Regions from separate parts of the Shinella sp. Sh6 genome, predicted to be linked through region 2. Evidence: predicted binding sites of a transcription regulator. Region 2 holds the regulator's gene; the other holds the start of a gene.
What was found. The regulator LexA, encoded in region 2, represses DNA repair genes until DNA is damaged. The targets are predictions, from matches to a motif close to TGTTCNNNNTGTGTTCNG.

Region 1 (4,669 bases), 460 kb from region 2:
AAGCGCGGTGAAGCCCGCCTTGCCGGTATCGTTGTGGCCGGTGGCTTCCCCCGACATCACGAGCCCTCCGTGGCCGCGGGCGCCTGTTCGCCTTCGGCCACCTTGCGCACGGCCCCGCCGGGCCGCAGGGTCTGCACGCCTTCCGTGACGACCTGGTCGCCTTCCGCAAGTTCCGCCTTCACGAGCACCATGTCGGGATTGCGCTGGACGATATGGACCGGCACGCGCTCGACCTTGTCGCCCTTGACGCGCCAGATGTAGGAGCCGTCCGCGCTCCACTGCACGGAGAGCGGATCGACGCTCGGATAAAGGTCGCCGGCAAAGCGCATCGTCACCTGGAAGGACATGCCGGCGCGCAGCACGTCCTCGGGATTGGCTATGCGGGCGCGCACGCGCAGGGTGCGGCTTTCCTGCTCGATGCGGTTGTCGATGGCCTGCACCGTGCCGGAGAAGGTCTCGCCCGGCCGCGCCACGGCCGTCGCCGAGACCTCGCCGCCGACGCGCACGGAGGTGGCGAAGCGCTCCGGCACCCAGAAGTCGACGAGGATTTCCGAACGGTCGTCGATGCGGGCGATCGCCGTCGAGGTCGTGACGTAGTCGCCCGGATTGACCGAGATGATGCCGACCACGCCGCCATAGGGCGCGGTGATGTCGCGGCGGCTGAGGGCAAGCTCGGCATTGCGCAGGGCAAGTTCCGACGCCTTCACCGCGGTTTCCGCATCCTGCAGTTCGGCGAGGCTGGTGGAGGAGCGCAGGTTCTGGACGCGCTTCAGCTTCTGCTCGGCGCTGTCGCGGGCCACGCGCGCCTGGTCGGCGGCGATCTTCTGCTCCTCGCTGTCGAGCCGGGCGATGACCTGCCCCTGTTCCACGCGCTCGCCCGACTGGACGAGCACGTCCGTGAGGTTGCCGGTCGCATAGGGCGTCACGGTCACGGTGCGGATCGCCTCGCCGTCGCCGATGGCATTCAGCCGGTCGTTGACGACGGCCATGGCGACGGGCTTGGTGGCCACGAGCGTCGGCCCGTTGCCGAAGCCGCGGCGCCCGCCCGCCTTCTGGCCGCCGTCCGCCTTGTCCTCACCGGCCGGCGCGATCGCGGCGACGAGCTTGCCGGGAAGGCCGGCAGCCTCCAGCATGTCGTTCGCCCCGGGCACGAAGCGACCCCAAAGCAGAACCCCGGCCGCGATGACGCCGGTGCCGATGAGGAGCTGTTTCCAAACCCGCATGCAATCTTTCTCCGATGGAAGCGAACCGTCACGTACTGCACCGCGACATAGACCAACTATCCCGCTTTGAGAATGAACGGACAATGAAAGAATGCGATCATTACGGAATTGTAAGATTGGCGGCCCCCTGCCTTACCGAACCGTAAGAAAAGGCCGCCCTCTTCCGGCAGCCCGCCGTCGCGCCGCCGGCCGCCGTCCTCATAATCTAGCACCCCGGGAATAAAAGCAGAACGGAAAACTGGCCTTTCGGTCCCGAATCACTACATTGAGCCGCATGATCAGCGGTTACGACGACATTCCCTTCTTCGACGAGGACCCGCAGCTTTCCGCAAGGCCAGCAAAGCCCGCCGGCGGCATCGCCGCGCGCGCCATGGCGGCGCGAGACGCACACCGGGCGCCGGACTATCTTGCCGGTCTCAATCCCGAGCAGCGCGAGGCGGTGGAAACGCTCGACGGCCCCGTGCTGGTGCTCGCCGGCGCCGGCACCGGCAAGACGCGCGTGCTGACGACGCGCATCGCCCATATCCTTGCGACCGGCCGGGCCTTCCCGAGCCAGATCCTCGCCGTGACCTTCACCAACAAGGCCGCCCGCGAGATGAAGGAGCGCATCGGCCTCCTCGTCGGCGGCGCCGTCGAGGGCATGCCCTGGCTCGGCACGTTCCACTCCATCGGCGTCAAGCTGTTGCGCCGCCATGCCGAGCTCGTCGGCCTCCGCTCGGATTTCTCGATCCTCGACACCGACGACGTCGTGCGCCTCATCAAGCAGATCCTCCAGGCGGAAGGCATCGACGACAAGCGCTGGCCGGCAAAGCAGTTCGCCGGCATGATCGACGGCTGGAAGAACAAGGGCCTCGACCCGGCGCAGATCCCCGAAGGCGACGCGCGGGCCTTCGCCAACGGCAAGGGGCGAGAGCTCTACATCGCCTACCAGAACCGCCTGAAGACGCTGAACGCCTGCGACTTCGGCGACCTCCTGCTGCACCCGATCCGCATGTTCCGCGCCAATCCGGACGTGCTCGCCGAATACCACCAGCGCTTCCGCTACATCCTCGTCGACGAGTATCAGGATACCAATACTGCCCAATATATGTGGCTGCGGCTTCTGGCGCAGCGACCGAAGGGCACGCCGGAAGCCAGCGCCGACAGGCGCGGTGCGGCCGCGAGCCTCGTCAACCTCTGCTGCGTGGGCGACGACGACCAGTCGATCTACGGCTGGCGCGGGGCGGAGGTGGACAATATCCTGCGCTTCGAGAAGGATTTTCCCGGCGCCAAGGTCGTCAAGCTGGAGCGCAACTACCGCTCCACCGCCCATATCCTCGGCGCGGCCGGCCATCTGATCGCGCACAACGAGGACCGGCTGGGCAAGACGCTCTTCACCGACCGGCGCGACCCGGACGACGACAAGGTCGTCGTCCATGCGGCTTGGGATTCGGAAGAAGAGGCCCGCGCCATCGGCGAGGAGATCGAGCAGCTCCAGCGCAAGGGCCACAAGCTGAACGACATGGCGATCCTCGTGCGCGCCTCCTTCCAGATGCGCGAATTCGAAGACCGTTTCGTCACGCTCGGCCTCAATTACCGCGTCATCGGCGGCCCGCGCTTCTACGAGCGGCTGGAGATCCGCGACGCGCTCGCCTATTTCCGCCTCGTCAGCCAGCCGGCCGACGACCTCGCCTTCGAGCGCATCGTCAATACGCCGAAGCGCGGCCTCGGCGACACGACGATCCGCAACCTGCACGACTATGCCCGCGCCCGCGACATCCCCATGCTCGCCGCCGCCGCCGACATCGTCGAGACGGACGAACTGAAGCCGAAGGCGCGCAAGGCGCTCTTCGACGTCGTCACCGATTTCCGCCGCTGGCAGTCGCTGCTGGAGACGATGCCGCATACCGAGCTTGCCGAGCAGATCCTCGACGAGAGCGGCTATACGGCGATGTGGCAGGCCGACAAGTCGGCCGAGGCGCCGGGGCGGCTGGAAAACCTGAAGGAACTCATCCGCTCCATGGAGGCCTTCGAATCCATGCGCGGCTTCCTGGAGCACGTCTCGCTGGTCATGGATGCCGAGCAGAACGAGAACCTTGACGCCGTCTCGATCATGACGCTGCACTCGGCCAAGGGCCTCGAATTCGAGACCGTCTTCCTGCCCGGCTGGGAGGAAGGCCTTTTCCCGCACCAGCGCTCGCTCGACGAGGGCGGCCGCGCGGGGCTGGAGGAGGAGCGGCGCCTTGCCTATGTCGGCATCACGCGCGCCAAGCGCCGCTGCCACATCTGGTTCGTCTCGAACCGCCGCATCCACGGCCTCTGGCAGACGACGCTACCCTCCCGCTTCCTCGACGAACTGCCGGAAACCCATGTGGAAGTCGCCGAGGTGGAGCAGTCCTACGGCGGCTACGGGCGCGGCGGATACGGCCAGTCGCGCTTCGACAAGCAGGAGCCGTTCCAGAACACCTATTCGACGCCCGGCTGGCGGCGCGCCCAGGCGAACCGCACGGAGGCGACGCGCGACAACTGGGGCTCGCGCTCCGGCCACGCCGTCGAGCGCATCGGCTATGGCGAAAGCGGCCCGCGCGCCCGCACCATCGAAGGCGAGCTGGTGGCCAAGTCGACCGTGACGGAGCCCTCGAAATTCTCCATCGGCGACCGGGTCTTCCACATGAAGTTCGGCAACGGCAACATTGCGGCGATCGAGGGCAACAAGCTGACGATCGACTTCGACCGCGCCGGCCAGAAACGCGTGCTGGACGGGTTCGTCCAGCCGGTGTGAGCAAAGGCCCTCTCTGCCCGCTAGCCTTGAAATTTTCTCTCTGAGGGTGCCGCAGGGCAAGTCCCTCCCCCCTTGCGGGGAGGGATTTAGGGAGGGGTCTTTACGCCCCGGCCTTCCTGTAGAGCGCGGCAAGCTGCGTGCGGGACGACGGCAGTTCCGGCACGACGACCAGCATGTTGACATGGCCGCGCTTGAAGGCATTGAGGAACGGTTCGTAGTTCTGGAAGGCGACGCAGCCGTGCGAGCCCTTCTGGCCGCGCAGGAGATTGGTGTGCGTCAGCAGGCCCGTGCGGTTCTTGGGATCGCGGCCGTCGACGGACAGCATGCGGATCGCCTCGACGCCGTGGAAGCGCCGTTCGCGCATGCGCAGGCGATAGATGCCGGCCGGCGTCGGGCCGGTCATCTTGACATGCTCGAAGCGCGGGTTGTCGCGCATCTTGCCGATGCCGGAATGAGCGCGCAGCTTCGTGCCGTCGGGCATGTAGACGGTCGCGTTGGAGACGTCGTAGATCGCCACCTTCGTGCCCTTACCCACCCAGCCGGTGCCGTTGCCGCGGCTCTTGAAGAGATCGCCGAACAGCGAGCGCTCCGGCTTGACGATGGCGACGTCCTTGTCGTCGTCGTCGTCCTCCTTCGCCTGCCGGGTGGCCGTGCGCGTGGCGGGCTTTTCCTCCGCCGGCTTGCG
Region 2 (4,669 bases):
GCTTGCCATTTCCGGGCTCAACATGGTGCTGGCGGCCGGCACCTTCCTTGTCGGCGCGCGCATGCTGATGGCGCTGATCCCCGGCTTTGCCGAGCGCTATCCCGCCAAGAAGTTCGCCGCCGCCGGCGCGCTCGTCATGGTCACGCTCTATATCCTCGTCTCGGGCGGGGCGATCTCGGCGGTGCGCTCATGGATCATGATCTGCGTCATGCTGGTGGCCGTGCTCTTCGGCCGGTCCGCCATCAGCCTGCGCAATGTCGCGCTCTCGGCGATCCTCATCCTCGCCGTCACGCCGTCTGCCGTCACCAATCCGGGCTTCCAGATGTCCTATGCCGCAACGCTCGGCCTCATCGCCGGCTATGCCGCCTGGCGCGAGCGGCCGGTGCGCAGGGAGAGCCGGGGAGGGCGGCTCCGGCTTCTCGGCGGGGCGGCCGGCCGCTTCCTCGGCGGCCTTCTTCTCTCATCGCTGATCGGCGGTTTTTCGACGCTCATCTATTCGGTCGGCCATTTCCACCGCATCCCGGCCTACGGGCTTGCCGGCAACATCCTTGCCATGCCGGTCATCAGCGCCATCGTCATGCCTTTCGGCCTTGCCGCCGTGCTGCTGATGCCCTTCGGGCTCGATGCCATCCCCTTCGCGATCATGGGCAAGGGCATCGAATGGATGATCGCGCTCTCGGCATGGGTGGCCGGCTGGAAGGGCGAGATCGTCACCGGCCGCATCCCGCTTGCCGCTTTCCTGCTGATCGCCCTCGGCGGCGGCCTCGTCTGCCTCCTGCGCACGCGGCTTCGCCATGCCGGAACGGCGCTCGCCCTCCTCGGCCTCGTCCTTGCCTTCCGGACCGATGGGCGGGCGCCTGAAGTGCTCGTATCGGAGGACGGCCGGCTCGTCGCCATATTGGGAAAGGAAAGCGTATCGACGAACCGCGCGCGGCCGCCGGATTTCATCTGGTCGCAATGGCGAAGGGCGCTGCGACTCGCCGATCCGCAAAAGCCAGCCCTGCGCAGGACCGCGGGCCTTGCCGTGGAGGACACCTCGAAGCCCGAGGTCACCGGCAAAAGGCCGCGCCGAAAGGCCGACCGCGAAAAGGCAGGAACGGCAATGGCGTCCGCCCTTGCCGCAGCAAGAAGCAGCAACGCCTTCGTCTGCGAGGCGAAAGCCTTCTGCGCCGCGGTCTCGCCCAGCGGCTGGCGGATCGTCGCGCTGGAGGACACGGCCTTCCTCGGCACGGCCTGCGATGCCGCAGACCTCGTCGTCGTGCCCTATGCCCTGAGGCTTGACGCCTGCCGCTCCGGCGCAAGGCTGGTGACGGCGCGGCATCTGCGCCGGAGCGGCGCATTGGAGATCGGGCCAGCGACCGGGCCGGAAGCATCAAGCCTTGCGCAGGCCCATGTCACGCAGGCGGTGGAAAGCGTCGACCGCCCCTGGTCGCGTCATCGCACCTACGATTGGCGCACCGGCCGCTTCGAGCCTCCGGCAAGCGGGCAGGCGGAGGATCAGTTGTAACGGCGGATGAGGCCGACGAGTTTGCCCTGGATCTTCACGCGGTCCGGGCCGAAAATGCGGGTCTCGTAGGCCGGGTTGGCGGCTTCGAGCGCGATGGAGGCGCCCTTGCGGCGGAAGCGCTTCAGCGTCGCTTCCTCGTCGTCGACAAGCGCCACGATGATCTCGCCCGGATTGGCGGTGCTGCCATTGCGGATGATGACCGTGTCGCCGTCGAGGATGCCGGCCTCGATCATCGAATCGCCGCGCACTTCCAGCGCATAATGGTCGCCGCTGCCGATCATCTCGGCGGGCACAGTGATGTCGTGCGTGTTGTTCTGGATGGCCGAGATCGGCACGCCGGCGGCAATGCGCCCCATGACGGGCACCGAAACGGATGTGGAAATCTCCGGCACGGCCGGCGTGCGCGCGGCGGGAGCGGCCGGCGCCTGCTGCTTGCCCCGGCTTCCCTCGATGACGGAGGGGGAGAAGCCGCGACGGGGCTGGAGGCTCGTCGAATAGGCCTCGGGCAGCTTGATGACCTCCAGCGCCCGCGCCCGGTTGGGAAGGCGGCGGATGAAGCCGCGCTCCTCGAGCGCCGTGATGAGGCGGTGGATGCCCGATTTCGACGCCAGGTCCAGCGCGTCCTTCATCTCGTCGAAGGATGGAGGAATGCCCGATTCCTTCATACGCTCATGGATGAACAGGAGGAGTTCCTGTTGTTTGCGCGTCAGCATGGCATCCCCGTTGAGAATCGTGAAACAAATCCAGAACAGACACTATCCGTTCCGCATGTGTTCCGCAAGGGCTTCCTGAACAATAATATGACTGTTCAGGCCTCGGGATCGCGCAGGAGCAGGACGTCGCAGGGGCTGCCGGCGGGCACGGCAGGCGCGCCCGGCGGGCGCACGAGCAGGCCTTCCGCCGCGGCGAAGATCTTCATCATTGACGAATCCTGCCTGTCGAACGGCGTGACGGAGAGCGCGCCGGAGGCAGTGCGCTCGACACGCGCGCGGACATAATCCTGCCGGTGGTCGTTTTCTCCGAGCGGAACGGCGGTGACGGCGGGGCACAGGCGGCTGCGGGCGGGAAGATGCGCCAGACGCCGCACGAGCGGCTCGAGGAAGAGCAGCGAGCAGACGAGGCTGGACACGGGATTGCCCGGCAGGCCGACGACGCGGATATCGCCGAGCCGGCCGACCATCAGCGGCTTTCCGGGGCGCATGGCAATGCGCCAGAAGTCGAGTTCCATGCCGGCTTCGCCAAGCACGGGCCGAACGAGGTCGAAATCGCCGACCGAAGCGCCGCCGAGCGTCACCAGCACGTCGATGTCGCGCGAAAGCGCCTCGCGCACCGCGGCGAGGATGGCCTCCCTGTCGTCGGCGACGATGCCGAGGTCGATCACCTCCGCGCCCGCCTCGCGCGCAAGGGCCGCGACGCCGTAGGTGTTGGAGGCGACGATCTGGCTTTCGCCGGGCGGCGTGCCGGGGCGCACGAGCTCGTCGCCGGTCGCCAGCAGCGCGACGCGGGGGCGGGCATAGACCGTCAGGTCCGGATGGTTCATCGCCGCGGCGACCGTCAGGCGGCCGGCATCGAGGACGTCGCCGGCCTTCAGCACGATCTCGCCTTCGGAGAAATCCTGCCCGCGCGGGCGGATGTGGCGGCCTTTCGGCGTCAGGAAGGTCGTGCGGATGCGGCCGTCCTCCAGCACTTCGGCATCCTCCTGGAGAAGGACGGTATCGGCGAAGGCGGGCAGCGGCGCGCCGGTGAAGATGCGCACGGCCTCGCCCGGGCCGGCCGTTCCCGCGAAGGCGTGTCCGGCGGAAGAGGTGCCCGCGACCTTGAGCACCGAGCCGAGCTCGGCGATATCGGCATGGCGGACGGCATAGCCGTCCATCGCGGAATTGTCGAAGGGCGGCTGGGTGAGGCGGGCTGCCACGTCGCGGGCGAGCACGCGGCCGGCGGCCTCGTGCAGCGCGACCGTCTCCGTCCGCTCCACCGGCCTTGCGGCGGAAAGCAGGCGCTCCAGCGCATCGGCGACGGGAAGCAGCGCCATCAGGCCTTCGCCCCGCGCCTGTAATCGCCCGAGCGGCCGCCGGACTTTTCGAGAAGGCGGATGCCGCCGATCTCCATTTCGCGGTCGGCGGCCTTGGCCATGTCGTAGATGGTGAGGCATGCGACGCTGACGGCTGTCAGCGCCTCCATCTCCACGCCGGTGCGGCCGGTGAGCTTGGCCATCGCCTCGACGCGAAGGCCGGGCAGGGCGCGATCCTCGCGGATCTCCACCGTCACCTTGGTCAGCATCAGCGGATGGCAGAGGGGGATGAGGCTCGACGTCTGCTTGGCGGCCATGATGCCGGCAAGGCGCGCCGTGCCGATCACGTCGCCCTTCTTGGCGTCGCCCTTGAGGATGAGGTCGAGCGTTGCCGGCGCCATGCGGATGAAGCCTTCGGCAAGGGCGATGCGTACGGTCTCCGTCTTGTCGCCGACATCGACCATGTGCGCCTCGCCCGAGGCGCCTATATGGGTGAGCGTGCGGGTGTCTTCCGCCATCATTCCGCCGCCAGCATGCCGGCATCGCCCGTCAGCAGTTCGCGCGTCGCCGCCGTCACGTCGTCCTTGCGCATCAGGCTTTCGCCGACGAGGAAGGTGGAAATGCCGACCTTGCCGAGGCGCACGCAATCGGCATGCGTGAAGATGCCGCTCTCGCCGACGAGCAGCCGGTCGTCCGGCACCATGCCGGCGAGCTTTTCAGAGACCGCGAGGTCCACCTCGAAGGTGCGCAGGTTTCGGTTGTTGACGCCGACGAGCCTGGATTTCAGCTTCAGCGCGCGCTCCATCTCGGGCTCGTCATGCACCTCGATCAGCACATCCATGCCGAGCGAGAAGGCGGCGTCTTCCAGCGCCTTCGCGGTGTCGTCGGAAAGGGATGCCATGATGAGGAGGATGCAATCCGCGCCCCAGGCGCGCGCCTCAAGCACCTGATAGCTGTCGAACATGAAGTCCTTGCGCAGGGCCGGCAGGCCGCAGGCCGCACGGGCGGCGGTGAGGAATTCCGGCGCGCCCTGGAAGCTCGGCGTGTCGGTGAGGACGGAAAGGCAGGCAGCGCCCCCTGCCTCGTAGGCCTTTGCCAGCGCCGGCGGATCGAAATCCGGACGGATGAGACCCTTGGAGGGGCTGGCCTTC

Region 1: a site for LexA is predicted at 1,439-1,456, ahead of ACZ5TO_RS09900 (ATP-dependent helicase). Genes of this name have one in related genera too.

The regions. Positions count from the first base shown of each region.
Region 1 is NZ_AP044005.1:2,034,274-2,038,942, forward strand. Features, by position in the region: gene ACZ5TO_RS09890 (efflux RND transporter permease subunit) at 1-57, opposite strand, end outside; gene ACZ5TO_RS09895 (efflux RND transporter periplasmic adaptor subunit) at 57-1,223, opposite strand; gene ACZ5TO_RS09900 (ATP-dependent helicase) at 1,498-3,984, shown strand; gene ACZ5TO_RS09905 (DUF2778 domain-containing protein) at 4,085-4,669, opposite strand, start outside.
Region 2 is NZ_AP044005.1:1,570,998-1,575,666, forward strand. Features, by position in the region: gene ACZ5TO_RS07745 (ComEC/Rec2 family competence protein) at 1-1,507, shown strand, start outside; gene lexA (transcriptional repressor LexA) at 1,498-2,220, opposite strand; gene ACZ5TO_RS07755 (molybdopterin molybdotransferase MoeA) at 2,316-3,539, opposite strand; gene moaC (cyclic pyranopterin monophosphate synthase MoaC) at 3,539-4,036, opposite strand; gene trpC (indole-3-glycerol phosphate synthase TrpC) at 4,036-4,669, opposite strand, start outside.